Regions from separate parts of the Pseudoalteromonas sp. 4NS20-0020 genome, predicted to be linked through region 3. Evidence: predicted binding sites of a transcription regulator. Region 3 holds the regulator's gene; each other region holds the start of a gene.
The links. The regulator MetJ, encoded in region 3, represses methionine synthesis genes. The targets are predictions, from matches to a motif close to TAGACGTCTAGACGTCTA.
Positions count from the first base shown of each region.

Region 1: AC27JL_RS02045 (methylenetetrahydrofolate reductase) is a predicted target of MetJ. The motif match lies at 1,586-1,603, and genes of this name have one in related genera.
Region 2: metA (homoserine O-succinyltransferase MetA) is a predicted target of MetJ. The motif match lies at 2,559-2,576, and genes of this name have one in related genera.

Region 1 covers NZ_BAAJMI010000001.1:443,353-447,981, reverse strand. The annotation lists gene AC27JL_RS02050 (M16 family metallopeptidase) at 1-1,386, opposite strand, end outside; gene AC27JL_RS02045 (methylenetetrahydrofolate reductase) at 1,644-2,600, shown strand; gene AC27JL_RS02040 (response regulator) at 2,690-4,423, opposite strand; gene AC27JL_RS02035 (heme NO-binding domain-containing protein) at 4,426-4,629, opposite strand, start outside.
Region 2 covers NZ_BAAJMI010000005.1:122,146-126,774, forward strand. The annotation lists gene ettA (energy-dependent translational throttle protein EttA) at 1-988, opposite strand, end outside; gene AC27JL_RS13790 (M24 family metallopeptidase) at 1,165-2,466, shown strand; gene metA (homoserine O-succinyltransferase MetA) at 2,642-3,589, shown strand; gene AC27JL_RS13800 (homocysteine S-methyltransferase family protein) at 3,579-4,629, shown strand, end outside.
Region 3 covers NZ_BAAJMI010000001.1:61,507-66,135, forward strand. The annotation lists gene priA (primosomal protein N') at 1-162, opposite strand, end outside; gene rpmE (50S ribosomal protein L31) at 394-609, shown strand; gene AC27JL_RS00255 (malic enzyme-like NAD(P)-binding protein) at 1,230-2,471, shown strand; gene metJ (met regulon transcriptional regulator MetJ) at 2,540-2,860, opposite strand; gene metB (cystathionine gamma-synthase) at 3,060-4,289, shown strand; gene metL (bifunctional aspartate kinase/homoserine dehydrogenase II) at 4,295-4,629, shown strand, end outside.

The sequences.
Region 1 (4,629 bases), 380 kb from region 3:
TGCTTTATCAAGTGCCGACATAGTCACGGTAGTACGCGTGTTATCTACAAAGTATTTATTAGCAACCGCTTTAATATCTTCTGCTGTGATGTTGTCGGCCGACTTATAAAGCTGGTTAATTACTTCAGGATCGCGTTCAAAATGCATGTAACTTGCAAGCGTTGATGCAATTGCTTGCGAAGAATCTAAACCATTAATAAAGCCATATTTAAGGTTAGACTTTAAGTCACTTAATTTTTGTGCATCGACCAACTCTGTTCTGGCTTTTGCATAAGTGCGGTTAATTGCATCACGCGCTTTTGCTAAATCATCAGCGTTTTCTACTTTTACAAATACATGCAGTAAGCCTGGATCTTTGGTTTCTGGATTATAAGTAAACATTTGACTCGCTATTTGTTTATCAACAACGAGCTCTTGATATAAATCTGAGTTACTTGAAAAATAAAGCTGCGAGATTAAATCAAGTGCAGCTCTGTCTTTTTTAGCGGGTTCCCACGCAGCACCCTTATACGATACCAATAGCCAATGCCCCGGCAAGGCTTTATTTTGTTCATGCAAATACTTAGGAGCTTGCTGTTTTGGCTCAGCTTTAATATCGGCAACGTAATTGCCTTTTTCCCAACCACCCCAGTGTTTTTTAACCATTGCCATTGTGGCTTTTGGGTCAACATCACCCACAATAACTAGCGATACATATTCTGGCTTATAAAACTTATCAAAAAACTCTTTACCGTAAGCCATTTGGTCTGGCATGGCTTCTATGTCTTCAAAAAAGCCCATTGTGGTGTGTTTATAAGTGTGTTTTTCAAAAGCCTCTGCACGCACAGCACTTAATAACTTACGAATTGGGCTGGCGTTATTTTTTAAGTACTCACCTTTAACTGTCAGTGCTTCGGTTCTAAATTGCTCTTCGGTGTAGGTTAAGTTTTGGAAAATATCAGCTTCAATCTCAAGTACTTTATCAAGGTGCTGCTTTGAAAAGTTTAAATGGTAGTTAGTGTAATCGTTGGTAGTGTATGCACGGTTATCAACCCCTGCATTTTTGAATATGGCGGTGTATTCGTCTTGCGGAAATTTTTTAGAGCCTTTAAATACCATATGTTCAAAAAAATGAGCAAAACCAGTTTTACCCGCTTCCACTTCATTGCGCGAGCCAACAGAAACCGGTATTTGCAGCGAAACGACATCAGGGTAATCCGTTTTTACAACCATTACACGTAAGCCATTCTCAAGCTCTTCAATTAGGTAATCTTGTGAAAAAACACGGTCATCAGCTTTTTTTATTTGTTCTTGTTTTGCTGTTTGCGTCGTTTCATTTTTTTGCATTGCACAGCCAGTTAAAGCGAGTGATACCGCAAGGCTTGTTGCTAATAATTTAAATTTCATAATTGTCCTTTAGTAAATTGAGCAAAGTTGTTGTCAAAATATTTACAATTTCACTACTAATTATGCCCCAAAGCCAATGAATATAAGAGCCCTCAGTCGCTTTATTATGTAAACAACTGTGTCATGCACTTAATTTAGGAACTCCTTTGTATGAATAATCCTCACGTTGCTTGAAAAACTTTCACTTAAAAAATCTATCTAGACGTCTAAATGGCTGCTATATTTAATCCATCAACCATTGAGCTGGAATGAGGATTATGGCTTTATCACTTCAAGAGAAAATTGAGGACACTAATCAAGGTGTTTACCTTATTGGCACAACGCCACCCAAAATAGGCACTGATAAAGCGCAGTTAAAAACCATTGCAGAAAAACTATTAGGCCGCTTACACGAAATCGAATACGACGGTGTTGTAATTTACGATATTCAAGATGAGAGCAGCCGAACTAATCAGGCTCGTCCGTTTCCATTTAAACAAACGGTTGATCCGCGTGAGTACAGTAAGTTGCTAAAAGACTTATCACGCCTAGATGTAATTACCTACAAAAGCGTAGCGCAACGCGGTGAGGCTGAATTTAAAGAGTGGCTAGATGAAACTAAAAACGAGTTTGATTTAAAAAATGTCGTTTTAGTGGGTAGCCCATCGTCGGAAGGTGATATTAAACTAAGCCTACCTGACGCTTATAAAACATTAGCTGAGCAAAGTGATGACTTCTTTTTAGGAGGCGTAACCATTGCAGAGCGACATGCAAGCAAGCGCAATGAACACGAACGCTTAATAGAAAAAACAACACAAGGTTGCCAATTTTTTATATCGCAAGCGGTTTATAATGCTCAAGCTACTATTGATTTAATAACAAGTTACGCGCGTACCTGCAAGGCACAAGGCGTTACACCAAAACGTATTATACTCACGTTTACACCATGTGGCGGTGAAAAAACCCTAGAGTTTATGCAGTGGTTGGGTATTTCAGTACCAGAGGCGACCAAATGGCGCATGCTTGACGCCGACAACACCTTGAGTGAATCGGTGCGTATTTGCCGCGAAAATCTCGATTCAATTTTAAAAAGCTGTGCACACCTAGACGTGCCACTGGGTTTAAACATTGAAAGCTTAACAAACCGTAAAGAAGAAATTGACGCATCAATTAACCTATACCGTTTATTAAAAGCAACTATGGAGCTCAACCTAGCTGAGAAACAAATAGCGTAAAGTTAAACTAATTTACCCCCTTATTGGCAAGCTAATGCTTGCCTTTTTTATCTCACCAACTTATTTAGTAAACAACTCAAAAACAAAATTTAAATACACACCCACTTTGCTATTACTTCAAACATACTTTCAACCTTAATGGGCTTTGAAATATAGCCATCCATACCGCAATCTTGCGCCTTTAATAAATCCGTTTCTCTTGTATTAGCAGTCATTGCAATGATGGGTAAATTTTTAAACTTTGCTTGTTTTTTTATTTCTATGGCTGCCGTATAACCATCCATTCTAGGCATTTGGCAGTCCATTAACACACCATCGTAAGTTTTATGTTTTAGCGCATCTAATGCCTCAAGGCCATCGTTAGCAATATCAACAATTAAGCCATTTTTACGCAGTATTTGTGTTGCTACTTGTTGATTGAGCGGGTTATCTTCAACCAATAAAATATGAATGCCTTGCAGTTTTTGTAGTGTGTTTTGTGTATTTAAGCTCTCTTGTGATTCTGGTTTTTTTAGTGTTTTTATATGCATAATCTGTAAAAGTACGTTATGCAAAGTACTTTTAATTATTGGTTTTATGAGTACTTTATAAGTGTTATTACCAAACCCTAGTAGGCTTTCGTTTAGCGCTTTATTTTCACAAGGCGCTATTACAATTAGCTTTTTTGCATTTAATTTAAGCTTATTGCGCAAAGACTGCGCAGCACTATCATGATTTAAATTTAAAGTTCGCCAATCTATAAATATAAAATCGTAATCATGTAGCATGCCTAGCCGGTCTAATACTTGGTTGATGTTATTTACAGTGTCAAATTTTACTTCAAAACCTAAAAGCAGCGTTTGTAATGATGTTAACTGACTATCTGAACTTTCAATAACAAGTGCTCGCTTGGCTCTAATATGTGATATGTCAAACTCATTTTGCTTAGTCGAATAATTGAGTGGAATAGTAAAACTAAAGCAGCTCCCCTTATTTAATTTGCTGTTTACTGTAATATCGCCCTGCATTAGTTCGACCAATGTTTTGCTTATTACCAAACCAAGCCCCGTTCCACCAAACTTTCGGGTTGTCGATACGTCAGCCTGAGTAAAAGGTTTAAATAGTGAGTCAACTTGTGCTTGGGTCATCCCAATGCCGTTATCTGAAATAGAGAAAGCAACACTGCAATAACTATCTACTTTCTGAACTAGTTTTACAGCTAATATAACCTTACCCCGTGTTGAAAATTTAAGTGCATTATTTAACAGATTTAATAGTACTTGGTTGAGTCTTAATGCATCACCAATAAAAAAGTCAGGCAGTAAGGGGTCAATATCAAACACCACTTCAATTTTTCTTTGTGATGCTAGCGTGCTAATAATATTTACAAGATTTTCTAGGAAGGTATTAAAATTGAATTCTTTTTGTTCTAGCTCTATTTTACCCGCTTCAACCTTTGAAAAGTCTAAAATATCATTAATTATCCCTAATAAAGACTCTGCCGAATAATGAATTTTTTCAACATAGTCACGCTGTTTTTCCGAAAGATCAGTATCTAAAGCCAAATAAGCCATGCCTATTATGGCATTCATCGGGGTGCGAATCTCATGGCTCATGTTTGCTAAAAAGTCTGATTTAGCCTCATTCGCAGCTTCTGCATCTTGTTTAGCCAGTTCAAGGTCGTGAGTTCTGTTAGCAACCTCCTGCTCCAAATTTTCAGCCGCACCTTTGAGTACCTTATTGGCTTCGTAAAGCTGTAACGATTTGGCTTCAAGTAGTTTTTCAGCTTCTTTTCGTGCCAAACGCTCTCGTTCTAATCTGCGCTGTAAAAGAGCTACATCCATATTTAACCGACCAGAGTTAAGTTAAATGTAGCAACTTGATGATCGTCACTGATATCGCTGCGTATGCTGATATTTTCCTTAAAATGCTCGGCTGCACCTTCTATTAACCCCTCAGCGAGCACTGCAAAGGGATTACTCGAATGGTAAACCATCTGCATTTGGGTATCACTTAATCGCTTGGTTTGAAAACTAGGTAACTCAACGTC
Region 2 (4,629 bases), on a different contig from region 3:
TAACTTCTAATACTTGGTCGCCTAAACGTGGGCCAGGTGGAATAAATAGCTCGTTTGTTTCGTTACGTTTTTGGTAATCTGATTGTTGTAGCTCGCTAAACTGCGCCATACGTGCTTTAGACTTAGCCTGACGACCTTTAGGGTTTGAACGCACCCATTCAAGTTCTTGCGCAATTGATTTTTGACGTGCTTTTTCAGATTTTTGTTCTTGCTGTAAGCGCGCGTCTTTTTGTTCTAGCCAAGAAGAGTAGTTACCTTCCCATGGAATACCTTCACCACGGTCAAGCTCTAATATCCAGCCAGCAACATTATCAAGGAAGTAACGGTCATGCGTTACTGCCACAACAGTGCCTTCGTAGTCATGTAAGAAGCGCTCTAACCATGCAACCGACTCAGCATCCAAGTGGTTAGTTGGTTCATCAAGAATAAGCATGTCTGGTTTTTCTAGTAACAAACGACAAATAGCAACACGGCGGCGTTCACCACCTGAAAGGTGCTCAATTTTAGCATCCCACTCAGGTAAGCGAAGTGCATCGGCAGCGCGCTCTAGTACGTTATCGATATTATGACCATCGTGCGCTTGAATAACTGCTTCTAATTCACCTTGTTCTTTAGCCAGTGCGTCAAAGTCAGCACCTTCCATTGCGTACTCATTGTACACCTCATCAAGGCGATTAAGGGCGTGTTTTACCTCGCCAACAGCTTCTTCAACTATTTCTCGTACTGTTTTGCTTTCGTCTAGTACTGGCTCTTGTGGTAAGTAACCAATTTTAGTACCAGGCTGAGGACGTGCCTCACCTTCAAAGTCTTGGTCAACACCGGCCATAATACGTAGCAATGATGATTTACCAGAACCATTTAAACCAAGCACACCAATTTTGGCGCCAGGAAAAAAGTGCAACGAAATATCTTTTAAAATTGTACGCTTAGGCGGCACAACTTTAGATACTCGACTCATCGAGAAAATAAACTTATCAGGTAAAACCATGGAGGAAAGCCTTCAAATAATAATAAAAATTTTAATGTTGTATTGTAGTTGTTGAGAGGTGAAACAGTCAACGAATGGCGGGTGGGAATATATCTTTATCGTTTTATCTCGTTAAATGTATAGTTTTATTTGGGTGTGCTAACGTATTTAAACCATAGTAAAAATAAGAAAAACCCATGACTATACAAAAAGTAATAACAATGTTGGCTTTACTTACGTTATTTACCACAAACCCCAAAGCTAACGCAGTCGATTCTCCTTGGCCCGAAATAAGAAAACAAAGAATAAATAAACTCCTGCCAAACGCTTTAAAAGCAGCTAAGGTAGATGCTTGGCTTATTGTTTGTAGAGAAAATAACAACGACCCATTGGCTGACCATATTGGCTGTGAAAACGCAGGTTCGCCAGCGGCATATTTATTTTATTTTAATAAAGGGGCGTTTCATTCGGTAGCCTACTCACCTTCAAGCGAAGCAAAAGCACTTGACGAGCTAAACATACATGAAAAAGTGATCTCGGTGCCACGCAGTGTGTCTGCGTTAAAATACGCGGCTGAGTTTATAAAAAAACAACCTTTTGAGCGTATAGCAATAAATGTATCTGACTTTAATGCACAGGCAGATGGGTTATCGCACTCGCAATACAAGCAATTAGCTAACTTATTAGGCGCAAAGCAAACAGCAAAGCTCGTATCGTCTGAAGAAGTTGTTTATCAATGGCTTTCAATTAAGTTACCTGCTGAAGTTGAAATAATGAAAGAGGCCGCAATGCTTTCAGCAACGTGGCAAATAGAGGCTTATAAAACTATTATTCCGGGTAAAACCACCGATGCCGATGTAGCTAAATTTTTAAAAGCTAAAATGAAAGCACGAGGTGTAACCGATGCATGGGCTGCCGACCAAAATCCTAACGTAAATTCAGGCCCTGACCGCGGGCATTCGCATTCTACAAATAAAGTCATTATGCCGGGCGACGTAATTCAAATTGATTTTGGCGTAAAGCTCTACAATCGCTGGGTAAGTGACATTCAGCGTTTTGCTTATGTACTTAAAGAAGGGGAAACCTCTGCACCAGCCAACATTCAGCAATATTGGGTTAATGCCCGAAATAGCGGTTTTGCCGCATTTAATGCAATGAAACCCGGCGTAAAGGGTATAGACGTGGATCAAGCTCAAACCGTATTAATGAATAAATACAACTCAGAGCCTGTGCCATGGAGTACCGGCCACCCAGTAGGGTATGTTGCACACGATACGGGGCCCAATTTAGGTGGCTCTCGCAGTGCCCAAGTAAGGCCTGCTGCTCATCGTAAACTTAAAGAAGGAATGGTGTTTGCTTTTGATGGTTTTTTTAGTTGGCCTTTAAACAACACCGAGTTTAAAACCATTTCGGTTGAAGAAATGGCTGTAATTACCAAAAACGGCGCTGAGTATTTAATTCCCCCTCAGCAAAATTTAATATTAGTGGGCAATAATTAGTTCATTATTTTAAATGCAGTGAGTTAAGCCTCTTTTTAAGGGGGTGACTCATTGCTTGCCACATACTTAAGTAATAATGAATAAATTTCATTTAGACATCTATACATCTAGAGGTTGATATTTTTTGCTTTCAGTTCATAATTAGCACAAGTTTTTATGAGTAGGAGTTAAAAATATGCCAATTACCGTAAAGGATGAGCTTCCAGCCATTGCACGTTTGCGCCAAGAAAACGTATTCGTAATGCCAAAAAGCCGTGCAAAAACGCAAGAAATCCGCCCAATGCGTTTGGCTATATTAAACTTAATGCCTAATAAAGTAGAAACCGAAGTACAGTTTATTCGTTTACTTGCAAATTCTCCTTTGCAAGTAAATGTAGAGCTGCTGCGCCTAGACACTCACCGCAGCAGTAATAACTCAGAAGAACACCTAGATACCTTTTATCGCTATTTTTCAGAGGTAAAAAATAACAACTACGATGCGCTTATTGTTACAGGCGCACCGCTTGCGCATTTAGAGTATGAAGATGTTGCCTACTGGGAAGAGCTTAAAGTCATTATTGATTGGGCAGAGCAACACGTTACCTCTACGATGTTTTCGTGTTGGGCGGCTCATGCAGCGCTATTCCATAGCTACAATTTAAAGCGCGACTTAAAACCCAATAAGCTGTGTGGCGTATTTACTCACCAATGCCATTTTAAACACGGGGCATTAACCCGCGGTTTTGATGATACCTTTTTAGTACCACACTCACGTTATGGGCACATTGATATAAAAAAAATAAATGCGTGTGATGATCTTGTTGTATTAGCAGGCTCTGAGCGAGTGGGTGCTTACTTATTAAAAAACAAATCGGGTAGCCAAGTATTTATAACAGGCCACCCAGAATACGATGCCGACACCCTAAAAGGGGAGTATGAGCGTGATTTACAAAAAAGCCCAGATGCGCCAAAACCTGAAAACTATTTTCCCGATGATGATGCAAGCAAGCAACCGTCAAAAACGTGGCAAAGCCATGCTTTTTTACTTTTTTCGAACTGGTTAAATTACTACGTGTATCAAACCACACCGTATGATATTAATTTAGTTAGCCAAGATGTGAGGACTAACAACTATGCCGAATAATACAGCCGCCAACAAACAAGCCGAACTAAGTGAAGCGCTTAAAGAGCGTATTTTAATTTTAGACGGCGCTATGGGTACTATGATCCAAACTCATAAACTTGAAGAAGAAGACTACCGAGGCGAGCGTTTTAAAGATTGGCACGTGCTAATTAAAGGTAATAACGATTTATTAAGCCTCACTAAGCCAGAGTTAATAACCGATATACACCGCGGCTTTTTAACTGCCGGTGCAGATATTATTGAAACCAATACCTTTAACTCAACCACCATTTCGATGGAAGATTACGACATGGCAAGTATAAGCCGTGAGGTAAACTTAGAGTCGGCAAAACTCGCGCGTGCTATATGTGACGAGTTCACCGCTAAAAATCCAGAAAAACCACGCTATGTAGCGGGGGTTTTAGGGCCAACATCTAAAACCTGTTCTATCTCGCCAGATGTAAACGACCCAGGTTACCGTAACGTAACGTTTGATAAGCTGGTTACTGCGTATGTAGAGTCTACCCTTGCATTAATGGAAGGCGGCGCTGATTTAATACTTATTGAAACCATATTCGACACCCTAAATGCAAAAGCAGCCTCATTCGCAGTAGAAGAAGCGTTTGAGCAAGCAGGGCGCACATTACCTGTAATGATCTCGGGCACTATCACCGATGCCTCTGGGCGTACGCTTTCGGGGCAAACAACCGAAGCATTTTATAATTCTATTCGCCATATTAAGCCTATTTCAATTGGCCTTAACTGTGCCCTTGGGCCAGATTTACTGCGCCAATACCTAGAAGAGCTTTCGCGCGTATGCGAAACATTTACCTCAGTACACCCTAATGCCGGTTTACCTAACGAATTTGGTGAGTATGACCTAGAGGCTCCTGAAATGGCAGCCGAGATTATAGATTGGGGCAAATCGGGCTTTATTAATATTGTGGGTGGTTGCTGTGGTACAACGCCTGAGCATATTCGTGCGTTTGCTAAAGGGCTTGAAGGGGTAAAACCTCGCGCATTGCCAGAGCTTGATGTTCGCATGCGTTTATCAGGCCTTG
Region 3 (4,629 bases):
TTTAATAGCTAAAACAACGGCGACTTTTTTTTGGTTACCAAAAGGCACCAACACACGCATACCCGGTTTAAGTGGTGATGCCATGCCATCGAGTTGCTTATCTACTTTATAATCAAAGGTGCGCGGTAAGGGGACTTTTATAGCGACTTCAGCAAAACACATAGCAACTCAACTCATAAAATTAATGATGTAATGTACTAAAAATAACGTTAAAAACCTACTAGCAAATATTGCTTGCTTAAGTGTCTGCCTACTTTTTTAGCAAAACAGTTAATAATAGCTTGTGTGTTTGATGGTAGTTGGATAAAATCCGCGACCAACAAATTTGTTTTAACGACGTATGGTGCCAGACTTCGGGTTTGGAGAGCGATGCGGCCTTAACTAGAGGTTTCTATGAAAGAAGGTATTCACCCTAAGTACGAAGTAATTTCTGCAACTTGTTCATGCGGCAATAAATTCGAAACAAGCTCTACTCTATGTAAAGACATTCACCTTGACGTATGTTCAGCGTGTCACCCTTTTTACACTGGTAAGCAAAAAGTTTTAGACACTGGCGGACGTGTTGATCGTTTCAACAAGCGTTTCGGTGCACTTGGTAGCAAGAAGTAATTTTTGCTGTCTCGTTAAATTAAGCACCTTAGGGTGCTTTTTTTATGCTTTTAATTTAGTTATACCAATTTAATAGTAATAACGTTTCGATTTAAAAAGTTAAGTGTTACACGAACGGCGTCAATGTTTTTTAATATAGGACAACTAAATAACAAATTATTTAGCTTATTGCTCGATTTTCATATTTCCCTGCTATGCATAACTATTTCCTGTTCTTATTCTGAATATGCATAAACCTTTACAGACAAACCGCAAATTATTCTCTATATTTTTAATTAGTTCATTTTTTAACTAAGTGGTTAAATGCAGCTAACGTGAAGTTATATGTTTTTAAAGTATGTGAATAAGCCTATTTTTGCTTATTTTTATAGGACTTTATTAAGATATTTTATAAAAAATAATGAAAGAACAATTGTGCCTTTAGAATCCGTTATTGGATGAATTTTTATTTATAAAGTGTCGATATAATTTACAAAAGTTATTGAAAAACCTCTTAAAATTAATCGAACTAGCATATAACAGGATAGACCTGATATTGCTTGGAATTTAAAAATAATAAGGGTATCGTAGCCTAAACTTCACCTCTCACTTTTACTTTAATTGCAGGATACAATCGCGTTATGTCAGACTTTCGTGAACAAGCACTACACTATCATTCGCACCCCGTTCCAGGAAAAATTAGCATTGAACTAACAAAGCCTGCTGAAACGGTAAAAGATCTCGCATTAGCATATAGCCCAGGAGTTGCAGAACCCGTACGTGAAATCGCTGCAGACCCTGCAAACGCTTATAAATACACAGGTAAAGGGAATATGGTTGCGGTTATCACTAATGGTACTGCAATTTTAGGCTTAGGTAATTTAGGCCCACTTGCTTCAAAACCTGTAATGGAAGGTAAGGCGTTACTGTTTAAGCGATTTGCTGGCCTTGATTCTATTGATATCGAAGTGAAACACCGCACTACTGAAGACTTTATTAATACAGTTGCTAATATTGCCGACACGTTTGGCGGAATTAACCTTGAAGATATTAAGGCGCCAGAGTGTTTTGAAATAGAAAAAGCATTGATTGAGCGTTGCAGTATTCCGATATTTCATGATGATCAGCACGGTACAGCCATTGTAACTGCTGCGGGTATGTTGAACGCGCTTGAGGTGCAAGGCAAGTCTATCGAAAATGCGACTATTGTGTGTTTGGGTGCTGGTGCTGCTGCGGTTGCTTGTATGGAGCTGTTAATTAAGTGTGGTGCTTTGCGCGAGCACATTTATATGCTTGACCGTAAAGGTGTTATTCATACTCGTCGTGATGACTTAAATGAATACAAAAAACTTTTTGCTAACAATACAGACAAGCGCACGTTGCAAGATGTTATTGAAGATGCAGATGTATTTGTTGGTGTATCGGGGCCTAATCTATTAGCTGCCGATGATTTAAAATTAATGGCAGAAAAACCAGTTGTGTTTGCTTGTTCAAACCCAGATCCAGAAATTGATCCTGCACTGGCTCATTCTGCTCGAAACGATCTAATTATGGCAACGGGTCGATCAGATTACCCTAACCAAGTTAATAATGTTCTGTGTTTTCCGTTTATATTCCGCGGTGCTCTTGATGTACGCGCCAGTGCAATAAATGATGAAATGAAAATTGCAGCTGTAGAAGCGATTAGAAGTATTGCCAAAGAGCCTGTACCTGCTGAAGTACTGACGGCTGCGGGTGTTGATAAGCTGGAGTTTGGTGATAAGTATATTATTCCAAAACCAATGGATCCTCGTTTATTACCACGCATTGCAAAAGCGGTTGCAATAGCTGCTGTAGAGTCAGGTGTTGCACAAATTGATTTACCAGAAAACTATATGGAATAACGACTAAGTCGTAATTTAGACACAAAAAAACCTCAATTAATTGAGGTTTTTTTGTGTCTAAATTACGTTTAGTCTTCGTTTAAAACAGGCACTTCTAGCCCCATTTCTTGCATTATTTTTTTCACTTCTTCAGGCACTTTTTCGGCGTTATCCTTACGTAAGTCATCGTCGTTAGGCAAAGGTTGACCGGTAAATGCATGTAAAAATGCTTCACAAAGTAATTCACTATTTGTTGCATGACGTAAGTTATTAATTTGACGACGCGTGCGTTCGTCCGTTAATACCTTTAATACATTTAGTGGGATTGAAACGGTAATTTTTTTTACTTGTTCTGATTTTTTCCCGTGTTCTGCGTATGGGTGAATATACTCACCATTCCATTTAGCCATAAGATGTATCGTCGCCTCAGATTAATAATTGCTCATATGCACTACAATGCATATGAATATGCGTGAAATTCTATCGATTTAAAAAAGATAGTCAAATACTAGTTGTTTAGCCATCTGGAGCTTTAAATGTTTTGACATCTTTAATAAGATAAATTACTCTTTTAGACGTCTAAACATCCAAATTAAATAGGTGACGAATATGAGCGAAAAAAATAAAGCAACCATTGCAGTAAGAAGTGGTGTTGAAGCAGACAAACATCATGGCGCAGTTGTCGCACCTATTTACTTATCAACCACCTATTCGTTTGCCGACTTTGATACAAAGCGTCAATACGATTACGGGCGAAGTGGTAACCCCAATCGTGATATTTTAGCCGAAACCTTGGCTGAGCTTGAAGGTGGCGCACGCGGTATTATTACTGCCACGGGTATGTCTGCCGTTCATTTGGCTACGCAAATCCTGAATCATGACGATACGTTAGTGATCCCACATGATTGTTACGGCGGAAGCTATCGTTTATTTACTTCACTGCAAAAGCGCGGTTTGCTCAAGCTAGAAGTTTTAGATTTAACACAAGCACAAAGTTTAGATAAAATTTTAGCAATTAAGCCTAAGCTAATTTGGATAGAAACACCAAGTAACCCATTACTACGCTTAACTGATATTAAAGCAATAACCGATGTTGCTAAACAGTGCGGTGCTTTAGTCGCTGCCGATAACACATTTTTATCACCAGCATTACAAAACCCTATTAAATTTGGTGTTGATATAGTTGTACATTCCACCACTAAGTACATCAATGGTCATTCAGATGTAGTGGGCGGTGCGGTGATTGCCGCTTCACAAGAGCTGGGCGATGAACTGGCATGGTGGGCGAATAATATAGGTATTACAGGTGCGCCATTTGATAGTTATTTAACATTGCGCGGGTTGCGAACACTAAATGTGCGTTTAAAGCAGCATCAAGAAAACGCATTAGCGATTGCTAAATACCTAGAAAAGTCGGAATTTGTTCGCCAAGTTTATTACCCTGGTCTTGAATCACACCCACAGCATGAATTAGCCAAAGCGCAGCAACTAGGCTTTGGTGGCATGGTGAGTTTTGATATTAAAGGTGACATAAATGATGCTGCGGCGTTTTTAACCAGCCTACGTGACTTTAGCTTGGCAGAGTCTTTGGGCGGAGTAGAGAGCTTAATATGCCATCCTGCAACCATGACCCATGCTGGCATGGAGCCTAAAGCTCGTCTTGAAGCGGGAGTGGGCGATACACTTATTCGAGTTTCAGTAGGTATAGAAGATATAAACGACTTATTAGCTGATTTAGAGCGCGTGTTTCAGCTTGTAAAGCCAGGCAGTAAAGTAAATTTAAACAAAGGAGCAGGCGGTGACATTAAATTAAGTGCCGCTCATCCAGCGCTTTGGTGAACAATATGACACAAACGGTACATAAATTTGGTGGTTCAAGCCTTAGTTCGGCTCAACGGTATGAGCGAGTTGCGAGTATTATTTTAGAGCATACTCAGCCGGGCGATTGTGTTGTTGTATCTGCGGCGGGAAAAACAACCGATACTTTGGTGAAGTTATGGCAAAGCTATCAGCAACAAGATACGCATGTCGTTGCTGATATATTGCTGCAATTAAATAATCATCAAACTGATTTAATCACACAGTTACTCCATGCAGATCTTAAGCGAACTGCTTTAAGGCTTTTGCATAGTGAACTAACAGCGATTAGTGAATTGATAAAAAACCAAGGCTTGAAAGA